Regions from separate parts of the Elioraea sp. genome, predicted to be linked through region 2. Evidence: predicted binding sites of a transcription regulator. Region 2 holds the regulator's gene; the other holds the start of a gene.
The links. The regulator HrcA, encoded in region 2, represses chaperone genes, less so after heat shock. The targets are predictions, from matches to a motif close to GTTNGCACTCNCNNNNNGNGAGTGCNAAC.
Positions count from the first base shown of each region.

Region 1: groES (co-chaperone GroES) is a predicted target of HrcA. The motif match lies at 2,435-2,463, and genes of this name have one in related genera.

Region 1 is NZ_JBHYDW010000188.1:305-6,444, forward strand. It holds partial or broken gene ACTIFU_RS21465 (dolichol-phosphate mannosyltransferase) at 1-57, shown strand, start outside; gene ACTIFU_RS21470 (TVP38/TMEM64 family protein) at 54-752, shown strand; gene ubiM (5-demethoxyubiquinol-8 5-hydroxylase UbiM) at 812-1,999, shown strand; gene ACTIFU_RS21480 (usg protein) at 1,986-2,255, opposite strand; gene groES (co-chaperone GroES) at 2,531-2,845, shown strand; gene groL (chaperonin GroEL) at 2,893-4,530, shown strand; gene ACTIFU_RS21495 (cold-shock protein) at 4,815-5,018, shown strand; gene ACTIFU_RS21500 (cold-shock protein) at 5,255-5,458, shown strand; gene ACTIFU_RS21505 (threonine dehydratase) at 5,538-6,140, shown strand, end outside.
Region 2 is NZ_JBHYDW010000002.1:54,072-66,539, forward strand. It holds gene ACTIFU_RS00780 (GNAT family N-acetyltransferase) at 1-557, opposite strand, end outside; gene dnaJ (molecular chaperone DnaJ) at 670-1,812, opposite strand; gene dnaK (molecular chaperone DnaK) at 1,902-3,842, opposite strand; gene ACTIFU_RS00795 (nucleotide exchange factor GrpE) at 4,034-4,648, opposite strand; gene ACTIFU_RS00800 (cupin domain-containing protein) at 4,724-5,173, opposite strand; gene ACTIFU_RS00805 (hypothetical protein) at 5,173-5,667, opposite strand; gene hrcA (heat-inducible transcriptional repressor HrcA) at 5,818-6,885, opposite strand; gene rph (ribonuclease PH) at 7,007-7,723, shown strand; gene rdgB (RdgB/HAM1 family non-canonical purine NTP pyrophosphatase) at 7,716-8,324, shown strand; gene ACTIFU_RS00825 (PEP-CTERM sorting domain-containing protein) at 8,575-9,219, opposite strand; gene ACTIFU_RS00830 (LysR family transcriptional regulator) at 9,654-10,619, opposite strand; gene ACTIFU_RS00835 (hydantoinase/oxoprolinase family protein) at 10,766-12,468, shown strand, end outside.

The DNA.
Region 1 (6,140 bases), on a different contig from region 2:
ATCTGGCTGCAGCGTCGCGGGCGGCGCCCCGAGCTGGAGCCTGACGAGGCGCCGTGAGCGGGACCGCGGCACGGCGCCGCGCGGCCCTCCTCCGGCTCGTGGTGCTGGCGGCCGGGCTGGTGGCTGGCGGGCTGATGCTGCGCGAGGTCGGTCTCACGCCCGATGCCGGCTGGGTGGAGCACTGGGTCCGCGGCCGGGGTTTGCTCGGCGACCTCGTGTTCATCGCGATCGGCGCGGCGGCGACCGCGGCCGGGGTACCGCGCCAGGGAGTGGCGTTCCTCGGCGGCTACGCCTTCGGCGCGCTGGAGGGCACGATCGTCGCCCTGGCCGCGCAGGTGGTCGGCTGCGCGCTCTCCTATGGCTGGGCGCGGCTGGTCGGACGCGGCTGGGCCGAGCGCCGGCTCGCGGGACGGTTCGGCCACCGGCTGCGCCCGCTCCGCGACGCTCTGGCGGGCAGCCCGTTCGGCGCCACGCTGGCCCTGCGGCTGCTGCCGGTGGGCAACAACCTTGCCCTGAACCTGCTGGCCGGGATGGCCGCGATCAGCCCGCTGCCCTTCCTCGCCGGCTCGGCGCTGGGCTACGTGCCCCAGACCCTCGTGTTCGCCCTGCTCGGCAAGGGCGTGCGGGTGGACGGGGCGTGGCAGCTGGCCCTGGCGGTCGCGCTGTTCGTGGTCTCGGCCGCGATCGGTCTTGCCCTGCTGAGGCGCCACCGTGCCGGCCGGGCGATGGAGGCGGAGGGCAACGGCGGCTGAGCGAGGCGGTCTTGCGGCAGGTCATCGACGCCGCAGCTCGATCATGGCAGGAGCTACCCATGCAGACGGACGTCGCCATCATCGGCGCGGGCCCGGCAGGGCTTGCACTCGCGGTCGCTCTGAAGGGCAGTGGTCTCGACGTCACCCTGATCGAGCGCAGCCCGGAGGCAAGCCTCGCTGCGCCTGCCTTCGACGGCCGCGAGATCGCGCTCACGCACCGCTCGCAGGCGATCCTGCGCGACCTCGGCGCCTGGGACCGCCTGACCGAGACTGAGATCGCCCCACTCGGCGAGGCGCGGGTGATCAATGGCGCCTTCCCGCTCGCGCTCCGCTTCGCGCCGCCCGCGTCCGGCGAGCCGCTCGGCCGGCTCGTGCCGAACCACGCGATCCGGCGGGTGCTGTTCGAGACCGTCTCCGGGCCGGTGGGCACACGGCTGCTGGCCGGATGCGAGGTCACCGACCTCGCGCTGGCGGCCGAGGCAGCGCGGCTGCGGCTCGACAGCGGCGAGGAGATTGCCGCACGGCTGGTTGTGGCGGCCGATTCGCGCTTCTCGGCGGCGCGCCGGCGCGCCGGGATCGGCGCCGAGATGCTGGATTTCGGCCGCTCCATGATCGTCTGCCGGATGGCCCATGAGCGGCCCCACGATGCGACCGCGACCGAGTGGTTCGGCCATCGCCAGACCATCGCCATGCTGCCGCTGCATGGCGCGGCCTCCTCGGCCGTGCTGACTCTCGCGCCCGACGAGGCGGCGCGGATGCTGGCGCTCGATCCGGAGTCGTTCGGCGCGGAGGTGGCGCGGCGCTACGAACGGCGGCTCGGTGCGATGCGGCTGATCAGCACCCGCCATGTCTATCCGCTGGTTGCCGTCTATGCCCACCGCTTCGCCGGGCGCCGCTTCGCCCTGCTCGGCGACGCGGCGGTGGGAATGCATCCGGTGACCGCGCACGGGTTCAATTTCGGGCTGTCGGGCGCCGTGCTGCTGGCCGCGGAACTGAGGCGTGCCGTGGCGCGCGGCATCGATCCTGGGGCGAGCGGTGCGCTGTCGTACTACGCTTCGGCGCATCGACGGGCGACGCTGCCACTGTTCCTGGCTACCAACGCGGTCGCCCGGCTCTATGGCGACCACCGTGCCCCGGCGCGGCTCGCCCGTGCGGCGCTGATCGGCGCGGGTGCGGCGCTGCCGGTGGTCCGCCGGGCGATCGTCGCCCGGCTGATGGATGCGCGCCCCGCGCTCAGTGCAGGCTGAGCTGCCCGCCGGCGTAGCGGAGCTCGGCTGGACGGACGAGCGCGGCCGAGGCCACCCTGACCGAGTGCAGCTTGCCATCCAGCTCGCGCTGCCAGAAGGCAAGGAAGCGGCTGAGTTCCGGGAAACCCGGGGCAAGGTCGAAATCCTGCCAGATGTAGGTCTGCAGCAGCCCGGGATGATCGGGCAGGTGGTAGAGGATCTGCGCGGTGGTCAGCCGATACCCCATCAGCTGCCGTTCGATCACGGAACCGGACATCCTAGTCTGTCTCCTCCATGGCGGGTTGCCCGCCGGTGACCGGTTTCTCCCCCTCCATGCGCTGAATCATGCCACACGGTTGCTGGCAGGAGAACTAAAAACGAGCGATTTCAGATAGTTGGCAGCGTCTTGCCGCGAGTGCTGCCAGTCTTGACTTGTGCGCTGGGCTCGCCTAGATCGTTGGCACTCCTCGGGAGGGAGTGCTAGCAGCGATGCGTGGCGGCCTCTCGGCCGGGGGGATTCCCAACTTCCAGGGCCATCTACGGAGACATCCGATGAAGTTCCGTCCCCTGCACGACCGGGTGGTGGTGCGGCGTATCACTGCCGAGGAGAAGACCTCCGGCGGCATCATCATCCCTGACACCGCGAAGGAGAAGCCGATGGAGGGCGAGATCGTCGCCGTCGGCCCCGGCGGGCGCAACGAGAAGGGCGAGCTCGTGAAGCTCGACGTGAAGGAAGGCGACCGGGTGCTGTTCGGCAAGTGGTCCGGCACCGAGGTCAAGATCGACGGCGAGGAGCTGTTGATCATGAAGGAGAGCGACATCATGGGGATCGTCGAGATCCCTGCCGCGCGCAAGAAGGCCGCCTGAACGCTCCCTGATCCCCGAATCCCTGAACAGAACGAAGGTGTGAGGACATGCCTGCAAAGGACGTGAGGTTTGGCGCGGATGCGCGCACGCGCATGCTGCGCGGCGTCGACATCCTGGCCGATGCCGTGAAGGTGACGCTCGGTCCCAAGGGCCGCAACGTCGTGCTCGACAAGAGCTTCGGCGCGCCCCGGATCACCAAGGACGGCGTGACCGTCGCCAAGGAGATCGAGCTCGCCGACAAGTTCGAGAACATGGGCGCGCAGATGGTGCGCGAGGTGGCCTCGAAGACCAACGACGTCGCCGGTGACGGCACCACGACGGCCACCGTGCTCGCGCAGTCGATCGTGCGCGAGGGCGCGAAGGCGGTCGCGGCCGGGATGAACCCGATGGACCTGAAGCGCGGCATCGACAAGGCCGTCGGCTCGATCGTCGAGGAGCTCAAGAAGAAGTCGAAGAAGATCTCGACCTCCGCCGAGGTCGCCCAGGTCGGCGCGATCGCAGCCAACGGCGAGCGGGATATCGGCGAGATGATCGCCAAGGCGATGGAGAAGGTCGGCAACGAGGGCGTGATCACGGTCGAGGAGGCCAAGGGCATCCAGACCGAGCTCGACGTCGTCGAGGGCATGCAGTTCGACCGCGGCTACGTCTCTCCGTACTTCATCACCAACGCGGAGAAGATGACGGCCGAACTCGACAATCCCTACATCCTGATCCACGAGAAGAAGCTCTCGGGCCTGCAGCCGATGCTGCCGCTGCTCGAGGCGGTGGTTCAGTCGGGCAAGCCGCTGCTGATCGTGGCCGAGGATGTCGAGGGCGAGGCGCTCGCCACGCTGGTGGTGAACAAGCTGCGCGGCGGGCTCAAGGTCGCGGCCGTCAAGGCGCCTGGCTTCGGTGATCGCCGCAAGGCGATGCTCGAGGACATCGCGATCCTCACCGGCGGCCAGGTGATCAGCGAGGATCTCGGCATCAAGCTCGAGAACGTCACGCTGAACATGCTCGGCAAGGCGAAGAAGGTGCTGATCGAGAAGGAGAACACCACAATCGTCGAGGGTGTCGGCAAGAAGTCCGACATCCAGGGCCGCTGCAACCAGATCAAGGCGCAGATCGAGGAGACCACCTCGGACTACGACCGCGAGAAGCTGCAGGAGCGGCTGGCGAAGCTCGCCGGCGGCGTGGCCGTGATCCGCGTCGGCGGCTCGACCGAGGTCGAGGTGAAGGAGCGCAAGGACCGCGTCGACGACGCGCTGCACGCGACCCGCGCGGCCGTCGAGGAGGGGATCCTGCCGGGTGGCGGCGCCGCACTCGCGCGCGCGACCGCGATCCTGGGCAAGATCAAGGTCGAGAACGACGATCAGCGCTTCGGCGTCGACATCGTCAAGCGTGCGATCACCAGCCCGCTGCGCCAGATCAGCGAGAACGCGGGCGAGGACGGCGCGGTCATCCTCGGCAAGGTGCTCGACAACGACGACTACAACTGGGGCTATGACGCGCAGGCGGGCGAGTTCAAGGACCTCGTCAAGGCCGGCATCATTGACCCGACCAAGGTCGTGCGCACCGCGCTGCAGGATGCGGCCTCGGTTGCCTCGCTGCTGATCACCACCGAGGCGATGGTGGCCGAGCGTCCGGAGAAGAAGGCCCCGGCCGGTGGCCCGCCGGGTGGCGGCATGGGCGACATGGACTTCTGATCGGCTGTGCCGATCGGCGACGTCTGATCGCCCGTCTACCGCTGATGTGCGGGGGGCGCCCTTCTGGGCGCCCCCCTTTGTTTTGGCGCCACGACGCCAGCACGGATTATCCTTGACCCGCGGGCTCCGACCTGCGCCTATCGCCCCTGCAATCGTGCGTTTCGCTTGCCTTGGCTTGGCTCTCCGGCACCCCCGGGCGTCTTCGGCCCTCGCTTCCGAAAAACCCGGTTGTCCAGACGCGGTGCGATCGTCTCACCGCGTGACGTGCTGTGAAGGAGGGCCACATGGCCACAGGCACCGTGAAGTGGTTCAACGCGACCAAGGGCTTCGGCTTCATCGTTCCCGATGCGGGCGGCAAGGATGTGTTCGTGCACATCACCGCCGTGCAGGCGGCAGGCCTCCAGGGGCTGAACGAGGGCCAGAAGGTCAGCTACGAGGTCAGCATGGAGCGCGGCAAGGCGGCCGCCGGGATGCTGCGCGCGCTCTGAGCGCGCGCCATCCGGTCCACGCGATCGGAGGGGCCGCCCCGCAGGGGGCGGCCCCTTTATCGTTTTGGCTTGACCCTCACCGGCAGGGGCGTGTTCCCTGGATGCGCAATCGTGCGTTTGGCTTGACTGACCTCGCCTCCTCTCTGGCTTCCGGGCTACCGAGCGGCTGATGGCTTTCTCTCCGGACCCGGTTGTCCGCCGCGCCGCGGCGGTGCTTGGCAGCAGAGGAGGGCCGCATGGCCACAGGTACTGTGAAGTGGTTCAACGCCACCAAGGGCTTCGGGTTCATCGTGCCCGACCAGGGCGGCAAGGACGTGTTCGTGCACATCACTGCGGTGCAGGCGGCAGGCCTGACCGGGCTGAACGAGGGTCAGAAGGTCAGCTTCGAGGTGAGCATGGAGCGCGGCAAGCCCGCCGCGACGAATCTCCGCGCCACTTGAGCGCACGCTGATCCGCGCGGGCCGCATCCGCGAGGGTGCGGCCCTTTCGTTTGCGTGCATTCCGGGCGAGGCTCGCCGCATGTTCGATCTCCCTGCACTCGAGGCCGCCGCCGCGCTCGTCCACAGCCACATGCCGCCGACACCGCAGTATCGGTGGCCGCTGCTTGCCGCGCGGACGGGATGCGAGGTGTGGGTCAAGCACGAGAACCACACACCCACCGGCGCCTTCAAGCTGCGCGGCGGGCTCGTCTATCTGGAGCGGTTGAAGCGCGAGCGTCCCGATTGCCCCGGCATCGTCTCGGCCACGCGCGGCAATCACGGTCAGTCGCTCGCCTATGCAGGCGCGCGGTTCGGCGTGCCCGTCACGATCGTCGCCCCGCACGGCAACAGTGTGGAGAAGAACGCGGCGATGCGGGCCTTCGGCGCCACACTCGTCGAGCACGGGCGCGATTTCGACGAGGCACGCGAGCACGCCGAGGCACTCGCGGCCGAACTCGGACTGGAGTTCGCCCCCTCCTTCGCACCCGACCTGGTGAAGGGGGTCGCGACCTACGCGCTCGAACTGTTCCGTGCCGCGCCGAAGCTCGATGCGGTCTATGTGCCGATCGGACTTGGCTCAGGGATCTGCGGCCTGATCATGGCGCGCGACCTGCTCGGGGTCTCCACCGAGATCGTCGGCGTG
Region 2 (12,468 bases):
TGCACGGCGGTGCAGAGCGCCGTTGCGGCCGGCACGTCTGCGCCGGTCATCGGACGGACGTGGAGGCCGGCCGGCACGGCCGCCTCCGGGCGCCCTTCGACCAGCATCAACGGCTCCTTCGCCCTAAAGCCGAGCGTGGCGTAGAGCGCGAGCGAGCGGGTGTTGAACGCGGCCTGCACCAGGCGGACGCGCGCGCCCGGTCCTGCGCGGTCGAGCACGGCCTGCATCAGCCGCCGGCCGATGCCTGCCCCCTGGGCGGCCGGATCGACCGTGATCGGGCCGACGCCGCGCACGGGATCGCGTTCGAGCAGGAAGTTCGAGCCGACGACGCGTCCGCCCGCTTCCGCCACCACGCCGAACACCGAAGGATCGTCGATCAGCGCGGCGAGCAGGCCGATCGCGGTCTCCGGATCGGGGAAGTCGGGGCGGAAGCCGTGCGCCGTGTTGATGCGGCGGAACGCCTCGTAGGCGATCCGGCCGGAGGCATCGGCGTCAGTGCGACGCGGTTCGCGCAGGCTGACGGCTGGTGCGGCGAGGGTGGGCGTAAGGAGCGTCATGGGCGTCGTCCTGGTCGTGGATCGCCGCATGGATGCGCCACGACGCGTCCGCCCGCCATCGCCGGGACTTTCCGGATGTTGCCGCGCCTTTCCGGCGGCGCGGCCGGCGCGCTCAGTTCCGCCCTTCGAAGAAGCTCGCGACCTTGGCAAAGAAGCCCTCGCTCTCGGGGCTCGACTTCGCCTCGCCCTTGGCCGCTTCGTCCTCGAACTGGCGCAGCAGCTCCTGCTGGCGCTTCGACAGGTTCACCGGCGTCTCGACCACCACCTGGATGAACATGTCGCCGCGCGCGGCCGAGCGGAGCTGGCTCATCCCCTTGCCGCGCAGGCGGAACTGATCGCCGGTCTGCGTGCCGGACGGGATCGAGACCTTGGCCCGTCCGCCATCGATCGTCGGCACCTCGATCTGTCCGCCGAGCGCGGCCGCGGTCATGCGCAGCGGCACGCGGCAGTAGATGGACGAGCCCTCGCGCTGGAAGATCTCGTGCGGGCGCACCGCGACGTCGACGAACAGATCGCCCGCCGGGCCGCCGCGCAACCCGGCTTCGCCGGCGCCGGCGATCCTGAGCCGCATCCCGTCCTCGACGCCGGCGGGGATGTCGATGTTCAGCGTGCGATCACGCTGCACACGGCCCGCGCCGCGGCAGACCTTGCAGGGATCCTTCACCGCCTTGCCGGTGCCGCCGCAGGTCGGGCAGGTCCGCTCGATCAGGAAGAAGCCCTGCTGGGCGCGGATCTTGCCGTGCCCGCCGCAGGACGGGCAGGTGGTCGGCGCCGCGCTGCCTTCCGAGCCGGTGCCGTTGCACGCCTCGCAGGCGACCGAGCTCGGCACGCGCAGGGACGCCTTCTTGCCCGCGAAGGCCTCCTCAAGCGTGACCTCGATCGCGGCGCGCAGATCGGCGCCGCGTCCTGTGGCCGCGCCGCCGCGCCGACCGCCGCCCATGAACTCGCTGAACATCTCGTCGAAGATGTCCGCGAACGACCCGCTTGCCTGGAACCCGCCGAACCCGCCGGGCCCCGCGCCCGCGCCCTGCTCGAAGGCGGCATGGCCGAACCGGTCATAGGCCGCGCGCTTCTCGGCGTCGCGCAGCACGTCGTAGGCCTCGTTGACCTCCTTGAACTTCGCCTCGGCCGACTTGTCGCCCGGATTGCGGTCCGGGTGGTACTGCATCGCGAGCTTGCGATAGGCCTTCTTGAGCTCCTCGGGCGAGGCGTCGCGCGCCACGCCGAGCGAAGCGTAGTAGTCGGGTTTGGCCATGGGTCAGCCCATCAAGCGCCAAGGCGGCCGGCCGGCCGCACCGTCTCCGCGCGCACGAGCGACGGAGAAAGTGCAGCCTTGCCTCACGCTCAGGCCGACTTCTTCTTGTCGTCCACGTCCTCGAAATCGGCGTCGACGACCTTCTCGTCCTTCGGCTCCTCTGCACCTGGGCCGCCGGTGTCGCCACCCGGACCGGCGCCGGTGTCGCCGCCCGGCGTCGACTGCGACTGGCGATAGAGCAACTCGCCGAGCTTCATCGCCGCCTGGCTCAGCGCATCGGTCTTGGCCTTGATGGCGTCGACCTCCTCGCCGTCCTTGACCGCACGGAGATCGGCGATCGCGCTCTCCACCGCCGCCTTCTCGGGTGCGGCGCCGAGCTTCTCGGCGTTCTCCTTCAGCGTCTTCTCGGTCTGATGGATCAGCGCCTCGGCGTGGTTGCGCGCCTCGACCGCCTCGCGGCGCTTCTTGTCGGCCGCGGCGTTCGCCTCAGCCTCCTTCACCATGCGCTGGATCTCCTGTTCGGAGAGCCCGCCCGAGGCCTGGATGCGGATCTGCTGCTCCTTGTTGGTCGCCTTGTCCTTGGCCGAGACCGAGACGATGCCGTTGGCGTCGATATCGAAGGTGACCTCGATCTGTGGCACGCCGCGCGGCGCGGGCGGGATGCCGACCAGGTCGAACTGGCCGAGCGCCTTGTTGTCGGCCGCCATCTCGCGCTCGCCCTGATAGACCTTGATGGTCACGGCTGTCTGGTTGTCGTCCGCGGTCGAGAAGATCTGGCTCTTGCGCGTCGGGATCGTGGTGTTGCGGTCGATCAGCCGGGTGAACACGCCGCCCAGCGTCTCGATGCCGAGCGAGAGCGGGGTGACGTCCAGCAGCAGGACGTCCTTCACCTCGCCCTTCAGCACGGCACCCTGGATCGCGGCACCCACCGCGACCACCTCGTCCGGGTTGACGTTGCGCGCGGGCTCACGGCCGAAGAACGACTTCACCGTCTCGATGATCTTCGGCATCCGCGTCATGCCGCCGACCAGGATCACCTCGTCGATCTCGCCCGCCGTCACGCCGGCGTCCTTCAGGGCGGCGCGGCAGGGCTCGAGCGTCTTGCTGATCAGGTCGTCGACCAGCGACTCGAGCTTGGCGCGGCTGAGCTTCATCACCAGGTGCTTGGGCCCCGAGGCGTCGGCGGTGATGAAGGGCAGGTTGACCTCGGTCTCCTTGGACGAGGAGAGCTCGATCTTCGCCTTCTCGGCGGCCTCCTTCAGCCGCTGCAGCGCAAGCTTGTCGTTGCGCAGGTCGATGCCCTGGTCGCGCCGGAACTCGTCTGCGAGCCAGTCGATCACCCGCTTGTCGAAGTCCTCGCCGCCCAAGAACGTGTCGCCATTGGTGGCCTTCACCTCGAACACGCCGTCGCCGATCTCGAGCACCGAGATGTCGAAGGTCCCGCCGCCGAGGTCGTAGACCGCGATCGTGCCGGACTTCTTCTTGTCCATGCCGTAGGCGAGCGCCGCCGCGGTGGGCTCGTTGATGATGCGCAGCACTTCGAGCCCGGCGATCCGGCCGGCGTCCTTGGTCGCCTGGCGCTGGCTGTCGTTGAAGTAGGCCGGCACGGTGATGACCGCCTGGGTCACCTTCTCGCCGAGATAGGCCTCGGCGGTCTCCTTCATCTTGCCGAGGATGAAGGCCGAGATCTGGCTCGGCGAGTAGCGCTCGCCGCGCACCTCAGTCCAGGCATCACCGTTGTCGGCACGGATGATCTTGTACGGGACGAGGCCCACGTCCTTCGCCACCACCGGGTCGTCGAAGCGCCGGCCGATAAGGCGCTTGATCGCGTAGAGCGTGTTGGTGGGGTTGGTCACCGCCTGGCGCTTGGCCGACTGGCCGACCAGCCGTTCGCCGCTGTCGGCGAAGGCCACCATCGAGGGCGTGGTGCGGGCACCTTCCGCGTTCTCGATCACGCGGACGTCCTTGCCCTCCATCACCGCCACGCAGGAGTTGGTGGTGCCGAGGTCGATACCGATCACTTTGCTCATGGGGTCTTCCTTTGCTGGCGGGACACTTGGGCCCGAGCCGGCGCCCGTCGCGTCCCCCGATGGATCACGGGTTCTGCACATCATCCAGTTCGCCCGCGCCTGCGGGCCCGGGCGACCGGATCATCTCGCCTCGTGCATGTATTGAGCGGGTCCGGGCGAGACAAGGCCCGCAGCGAACGGAGCAGGGGCCCTCAGGCCGTGGTATCGACGGTTCCGCCTGATGGCGGCTCCTCGGCCGCCGACTGGGCGCCTCCTGTCGAGACCACCACCATCGCAGGCTTGAGCAGGCGCCCGTTCAGCGTCCAGCCGGGGGTCCAGGCCTGGGCGACGTGGCCGGCGGGCACGGTGGGCGACGGCGCCTCCGCCATCGCCTGATGCAGCTCGGGATCGAACTTCGCACCCTGCGCCTCGACCCGTGACACGCCGTTGCGTTCAACGGTGGCGAGGAACATCCGTTGGGTCGCCTCGATCCCCTCGCGGATCTTGGCCAGCACAGCCGGCTCGTCCTCGGCCTGGGCCGGCAGGCTGGCGATCGCGCGCTCCAGCGTCTCGATCACCTCGACCACGTCGCGCGCGAAGCGCTGGACGGCGAAGTTGCGCGCGTCCTCGACGTCTCGACGCGCGCGCGCACGCGCGTTCTGGGTCTCGGCCTCGGCGCGCAGCCACTTGTCCTTGTACTCGGCGGCCTCGGCCTCGAGCGCACGGATTCGGCTCGCGGCCTCTTCCATCAGCGACTCGGGAGAGCCGACGGGCTCGTCGGCGCCGGGCATCTCGCCCGGCCGGGTGGTGTCGTCAGGGTTCTGCATGCTGCGGCAGACTTAGGTCCCGCACGCCGCGAAGGGAAGCCCCGCGCGGCACTGCCATGCGCGCGCCCGCCCCGGTCAACGGGCCGGCGGGACGAAGGTGATGCCGTAGCGCGGCGCGATGCCGACGAGCCGGGTCAGCAGGTCGGGCGATGCCGGGGCAGGTGGGCGGTCCGGCGCCGAGGGTGTGCCGCACTCGGCGAAGTACTCCTCGAACCCGCCGGGCGTCAGGGCCACCAGGATCCGGGCGGTCTCGGCTCCCTCGTTGTGGAACTCGTGCGGGATGCCGCGCGGGCCGAACGCGGTCTCGCCGGCGCGCACGACATGACGCTCGCCGTCGACCGTGAACACCAGCTCACCCGAGAGCACGTGGTAGGTTTCATCCTCACGCCCATGCACATGCGGCAGGGGGCCGCTGCCGGGCGGTACGGCGATCTCGACAAGGCCGAGCGCGCCGCCCGTGGCGGCGGCATCGAGCAGGATCGTGACCCTGTGCGAGCCGATGTCGTAGACGCGAGGACTCCCCATCAGGCAGCAACCATCAGGACGTGTCGGGTCGCCGAGGCCATCGTTTCGTCCGCGGCGCCGAGACCCGCGCGGGCGGCGCGGAACGCCCTCTGCATCGCCGGGGTCAGCGCCTCGACCAGCAGCCGCTCCTCGACCCAGACCTCGATCACTCCCCACGCGCGACCCTCGGCGCGCCGGACCGCCGGGCGGCTCTGCCAGCCGCGCATCCCGGCCGCGAGGTGGACCTCCGATTCATCGAGCGCGGTGCCGATCACCAGCCGGGTCGCGGTCGCGGCGCCGGCCGGCACGGGACCGGTAGCGGTGCCGTTCCAGTTCCGCACCTGGCCTAGGCCGATCGGGTGGATCTCGATCCCCGCACCGGTGCCGTCGCCGGCAAGGGCGACGAACCGTCCGGGCACGGGCGGCAAGGGCACCGCCTGGGTGCCCCAGAGCTCGGCGATGAACCCGGCGACCGCGGCCGGGTGGCGGGCGGGGATCGACGCATCAAGCAGCATGGCGGCGGGTCTCTCCTCCTTCGCGGAGGGCCGGCGGGAGCGGCCTCCGGGTCGCGGATTGTCGCGACCGGCTGGAACGGTTGCACCGCCATGTTTCCGTTTGTTGTCTGCCGCGCGATGTGACGCGGCTCACGGCATGTGGGCGCCGGCTCAGCCGAGCAGCCGGCCGATCACTTTCGCCGTGTAGTCCACCGCCGGGATGATCCGGCCGTAGTTGATGCGCGTCGGCCCGATCACGCCGATCGCGCCGACCACCTTCTCGCGCGTGTTGCGGTAGGGCGAGACGATCATGGTCACGCCGGCGGTCTCGAACAGCCGGTTCTCGGCGCCGATGAAGATCTGCACCCCGTCGGACTGCTGCGCGAGCTCCAGGAGCTGGAGCAGCGTCTCCTTCGCCTCCAGCCGCTCGAACAGGGTGCGGATCGCGTCGAGCTGCGCGAGCGCGGTGACATCGGCAAGCAGACGCGCCTGGCCGCGGATGATCAGCGCCCCGCCAGAGACCCCGCCCGAGCGGGTCGCCAGCCCGGCCTCCACCACCTTGGACGAGAGCGCGTCGAGCTCTGTACGGTGGGCCGCGATCTCCTCCTCGATCGCGCGCCGGACCTCATCGAGCGTGCGCCCGCCGAGCCGCGCATTCACGTAGTTCGAGGCCTGGACCAGGGTCGAGGGCGGGAGGCCCTGCGGCGCTTCGATCACGCGGTTCTCGACCGTGCCGTCCTCGCTCACCAGCACCGCGAGCACGCGGCCGGGCCCGAGCGCCACGAACTCGACATGGCGCAGCGGGCTCTCGCTCTTCGGCGCCAGCACCAGCCCGGCCGCTTGGCTCAGCCCCGCAAGCACGCCCGAGGCTTCGGCCAGCATCTCCTCGATCGAGCGGCCCTCCGCCGTACAGCGCGCCGCGATCGCCTCCTCCTCCTCGGCGCTCAACGCGCCGCGCTCCAGGAGCCCGTCCACGAACAGCCGGAGACCCCGGTCGGTCGGCAGCCGGCCGGCTGAGGTGTGCGGGGCGAAGATCAGCCCGCACTCCTCCAGATCAGCCATCACGTTGCGGATCGTCGCCGGCGAGAGCGCGACCGGCAGCCGGCGCGAGAGCGTGCGGGAGCCCACCGGTTCGCCGGTCTGGACATACGCCTCGACGATCTCGCGCAGGATCAGCGCCGAGCGTCCGGGCAGCCCCTGCTCCTCGGCGCGCGGTGAGGCGTCAGCAGCCTTTGTCATGGGTCACGACCTTTGCCGAGATCAACGTATGGACGGGGTACGGCCCGGTCAACGCGCGCCCTCGCGCGGCTGCTGCGCCGGGGCTATGGTCCGCGCTCGCTCTCGTGTCCCAGGAGACCCCATGCGCCCGTCCGGCCGCGCGCCCGATGCCCTTCGCCCCGTGATCCTGCAGATCAACCCGATCCGCCACGCCGAGGGCTCCTGTTTCGTCAAGTTCGGCCATACCCACGTGCTGTGCACGGCCTCGGTCGAGGGCCGCGTGCCGCCGTTCCTGCGCAACTCCGGACAGGGCTGGGTCACCGCCGAGTACGGCATGCTGCCACGGTCCACCCACACGCGGACCGAGCGCGAGGCTGCACGGGGCAAGCAGTCCGGCCGCACCCAGGAGATCCAGCGCCTGATCGGCCGCTCCATGCGCTCGGTGATCGACCTCAAGGCGATGGGCGAGATGACCGTCACGCTCGACTGCGATGTGATCCAGGCCGATGGCGGCACGCGCACGGCGGCGATCACCGGCGCCTGGGTCGCGCTCAGCCTCGCCTTCCGCAAGGTGGTGAAGAACCGCGTGCTGGCGACCTCGCCCGTGCGCAGCCAGGTCGCGGCCGTCTCCTGCGGCCTGTTCAAGGGCACGCCGGTGCTCGATCTCGACTACGCCGAGGACAGCGAGGCGGAGGCCGACGGCAATTTCGTGCTGACCGCCGACGGGGGGCTGGTCGAGGTGCAGGCGACGGCCGAGAAGCGCCCGATGCGCCCGGAGGAGGTGGATGCGCTGATGGCGCTGGCGAAGGTCGGGTGCGCGGCGCTGTTCAAGGCGCAAGCGGAGGCGCTCGGTGACTGAGCGGCGGCTCGCGCGCGGCGAGAAGCTGGTGGTGGCGAGCCACAACGCGGGCAAGCTTGCCGAGATCGCCGCGCTGCTCGCGCCGTTCGGGATCGAGGCGGTGGGCGCGCCGGCGCTCGGCCTGCCCGAGCCGGACGAGACCGGCGCGACCTTCGCCGAGAACGCGACGATCAAGGCGCTCGCGGCTGCGCGCGCGGCCGAGCTGCCGGCGCTCGCCGATGATTCCGGCTTCTCGGTCGCTGCGCTGAATGGCGCGCCGGGCGTGCACACCGCCGACTGGGCCCGGCTTCCGGACGGCACGCGCGACTATGGGGTGGCGATGGCGTTGACCCGCGCTCGCATCGGCGAGCCCGAGGACGAGGTCGCCTGGTTCACCTGCTGTCTTGCGCTCGCGTGGCCCGACGGGCAGGTCGAGACCTTCGAGGGGCGGGTGGACGGCACCTGGACGTGGCCGCCGCGGGGGTCGCAGGGCTTCGGCTACGACCCGATGTTCGTTCCCGAGGGCCATGTCGAGACCTTCGGCGAGATGGACCCCGAGACGAAGCACGCGATCAGCCATCGGGCGCGCGCGTTCGCGAAGCTGGGTGACCGGCTGGGCTGAGCCGGCGCTTTATCACTTTACGACTTTATCGCTTTACGCCCGGTTTGAAGGGGGGCCTGTCGGGCGCGATGGGGGAGTGTAGCTGGCGGCCGCGTCAGGACTGGGCGTAGGTGATGCAGGGGGTGTGGGGGACCAGCGTGGTCCCCCACTCGTGTTTCCAGGGGGGCGCGCAGCGCCCCAATGCAGCGGACCGCGGCGACGATCGGGGTGTTGGGCATTCCCCAGGCGCATCGGGCGCCGCGGCGCGCCGTTACCCGCCTCGCCGTCGCGCCGTGGCAGGAAGGGGCGCGCGGCGGATGGTGATCAGCCCCAGCAGGGCGGCCGCCAACAGGCCCACGGCGCCGGGCTCCGGCACGGGCATGGCGGTCACGAGGAACGTGCTGGTGAAGCGGACCGACGAGGTGTCGTCCATGTGCTGGTCCTCCCACCATGCGAGGCGGATCACGCTGGTCGGCTGGTCGAAGATGACGCCGAAGAAGTCGTTGAAGAACCTGTCGCTCGGAGCGCCGGAAGGGCTGACGCCGCCTGACGCCGCGTAGGCGTCCGCGAGCAGCGGGATCGGCACGAGACCAGGTCCGGGCGAGAAGTCCATGTATCCCTTGTAGTAGTCGAGCAGCCCCCCGAAGCCGAGCACCTCCTGTCCGAGATCGATCTCGATCGTCCGCAGCCCGATGCAGGGGTGCACGGCCGTGTAGCAGCCGAACAGGATGAAGAACCCGCCCTCCCACGACCCGGCGGCGGGAAACGGCCCCGGCCCTGCGAAGTACTGCGGGTGAGGGTTGCCGCCGAGGTACAGCGCGGTCCGGGTGGACGTCGCCGGCGAGCCGTCGGAGTCGAGGTAGTTCACGGTCTGGTTGTCGTGCGTCCAGGGTCCGTGGGCATCCGAGAACGTCATCCGGTCGAGCGGTGCCGCGGGCAGTGCCGTGAGCCCGTGCCCAGGCAAACCGGCGACGGCGCTGAGCCAGGCGGCAGCGTCCAGGAAGGTTGACGTGGCGGCGCGTGACGGACCCTGCGTTGTGGTGCCCAGTATGAATACAAGCGCCAGTAGACGAAGCCAGAATCTGGAACATGCGTGCATTTGTATTCCCCCACTTGACTTGCAGGAACATCTTAACAGACCGGACAACTTCACGATACAGCAGAGTAATGAGGTGCGATCGTATGGCAATTTCATGCGGCTGTTTCTGACGCATGCTGACGCTGCGCGGAATCGGCCGGATCGCGTCACGGCCCGGCCGGCAGACCGCCTCGCGGCGGCGCATTGCGGCAGGCCCCAGGTCGGACCCTCTCGGATCGGAGGCGGGGCGCCGCGCCGCCTGGTCGCGCTGTTCACGCCCCCGCGTGCGGGAGCCGCTTCGGGCCGGCCGGACGAGCGCCGGGCGCGGCCGGTGCGGGGACGGGCTGCTCGCCACGGACGACCTGCATCAGACTGTCGACGAACGCCGTGATGGCGTCCGATCGCGGCTCGTCGCGCCGGCGCACCAGCCCGATCACCCGCTCGACCGCGGGCCTGGTCAGCATGATCGCCTGAAGGGCCGGGTCCTTGGTGGCGGCGAGGGCGCTCAGCGGCAAGGTGAGCAGGCCGAGCCCCTGCTCGATCAGGCCGAGCGCCGTCGGCAATTGCTGCACCTCGTAGTGCCAGTGCACGCGGACGCCGCGCGCGTGCAGCGCCCGGTCGAGCACGGCGCGGTTGATCGTGCCGGCACTGAAACCGACCAGCCGCTCGCCGGCGAGCTCGGCCCAGGCAACGCGCCGGCGCCCTGCGAAGCGCGAGGCCGCGGTGCAGACCAGCACGAACGGATCGCGCAGCAGCGTCGTGAACACCACGCCTGGCGGCAAAGGGCCCTTGATTGCCAGGCCGAGGTCAACAGCGCGACGCGCCACCGCGTCGATCACCTCGGGCGACGAGAGCTCTCGGATGTGGATCCGCGTGCCGGGAAACCGCTCCTGGAACGCAAGGATCGTGCGCGGCAGCAGGAAATACGAGATCGTGCCGAAGGCGGCGATTGTGATCTCGCGCCGTGTCGCCTCCTCCTGCTCGCGGATCACCGCGATGGCACCGCTCAGGTCGTCGAGCACACGCCGCCCGGAATCCAGCAGCGCGGTGCCCGCGCGGGTCAGCCGGAAGTCGCGCGTGGAGCGGTCGAACAGCCGCACGCCAAGCTGCTCCTCGAGCCGGGCGATCCGTCGCGACAGCGCCGGAACGGTCCGCCCGAGCCGTCCGGTCGCCGCGGTGAGCCCGCCGGCCTCCGCGACCGCGATGAAGGTGCGCAGCCCTTCGAGGTCGATGCTCATGTTGCACAGTATGCAACAAATGCTGCAAAGATTGCATTCGACACCACGAGGGGTTCACCCCATCCTGCCCGCCAGGACGCAGCGGTCGGAGGGACGGCCCGGCGCGGCGCCCGGTGCGCCTCTCGCCCGTCCGGAGCCGATCGCCGATGAGCGTTGCCGCGACCTCCTCGCTCCGCATCGGTGTCGATGTCGGCGGCACCTTCACCGACCTCGCGGTGGTGGACGATGCGACCGGCCACATCGCCTTCCACAAGGTGCCCTCGACGCCCGACGACCCCTCGCGCGCGATCGCGACCGGCATCGCCGAGCTGCTCGACCTGATCGGCCGGCGGGCGAGCGAGGTGGGGTTTCTCGGCCACGGCACGACCGTCGCCACCAACATGGTGATCGAGCGCAAGGGCTCGCGCACGGGGATGCTGACCACGCAGGGCTTCCGGGACGTGCTGGAGATCGGCCGGCAGACCCGCCCGCATCTCTACGACTACCGCGTCAAGCGTCCGGTGCCGCTGGTGCCGCGTCGGCGGCGGCTGGAAGTGTCTGAGCGGATGGCGGCCGAGGGCGCGGTGTTGTCGCCGCTCGATCCGGCTGAGATCGAGACGCTGGCGCGGAAACTCGCGGAGGCGTGCGTGGAGGCGGTGGCGATCTGCTTCCTCCACGCCTGGCGCGACCCGAAGCACGAGCAGGCGGCGCGCGATCTCGTCGCGCGCATCCTTCCCGACGCCTACATCTCGCTCTCGAGCGAGATCTCGCCGGAGTTCCGCGAGTTCGACCGGTTCTCGACCACGGTGCTCAACACCTATGTCGGGCCGCGCGTCTCGACCTATCTCGAGCGCCTGCTCGACCGCGTCGCCGGGGTCGGCGTGCCGGTGGCACCCTACACGATCCATTCCAATGGCGGGCTGATGTCGGTCGAGACCGCGCGCGTCGCGCCCGTGCGCACCTGCCTCTCGGGGCCTGCCGCCGGCGTGAAGGGCTCGGCGGTGATCGGCGAGGAGACCGGGTTCCGCGATCTCGTCACCTTCGATGTCGGCGGCACCTCGACCGACGTCTCCGTGGTGGTGGACGGCGCCACGGTCGCGACCGGCGCGCGCCCGGCCGCGGGCCACCCGGTGCGCGTCCCCAGCATCGACATCCACGTGATCGGCGCCGGCGGCGGCTCGGTCGCCTGGATCGACGAGGGGGGCGCCTTGAAGGTCGGTCCGCACAGCGTCGGCGCCGATCCCGGCCCGGCCGCCTATGGCCGCGGCGGCACCGAGGCGACGCTGACGGATGCCAACATCGTGCTCGGCCGGCTCGATCCGGTCGCGCTGCTGCGCGGACGCATGACGGTCGATGCGGCGGCCGCGCGCGCGGTGATCGAGGAGCGCGTCGCGCGGCCGCTCGACCTGCCGCTCGAGGAGGCCGCACTCGGCATCATCCGCGTGGCGGTGGCGAACATGGGCCGCGCGATCCGTACCGTCACCACCGAGCGCGGCTTCGCGCCCGAGCGGTTCGCGCTGTTCGCCTATGGCGGCGCGGGACCGCTGCACGCGGCCGATGTCGCGGCGGAGTGCGGCATTCAGACCATCGTCGTGCCGCGCGAGCCAGGCACGCTCTGCGCGCGCGGCATCCTGCTGGCCGACGTGTCACTCGATTTCGTGCGCAGCCGCATCCGCCCGCTCGATTCCGAAGGATGGCAGGAGGCCAGCGCGGTCTTCGCCGCGATGCGCACAGACGCCGAGGCCTGGCTCGACGGCGAGCGCATCCCGCCCGCGCGGCGGCGCTTCATCACAGCACTCGACCTGCGCTATCGCGGCCAGAACCACGAGGTTCCGGTCGCGCTCACCGATGCCGCCGCATCGATCGAGAC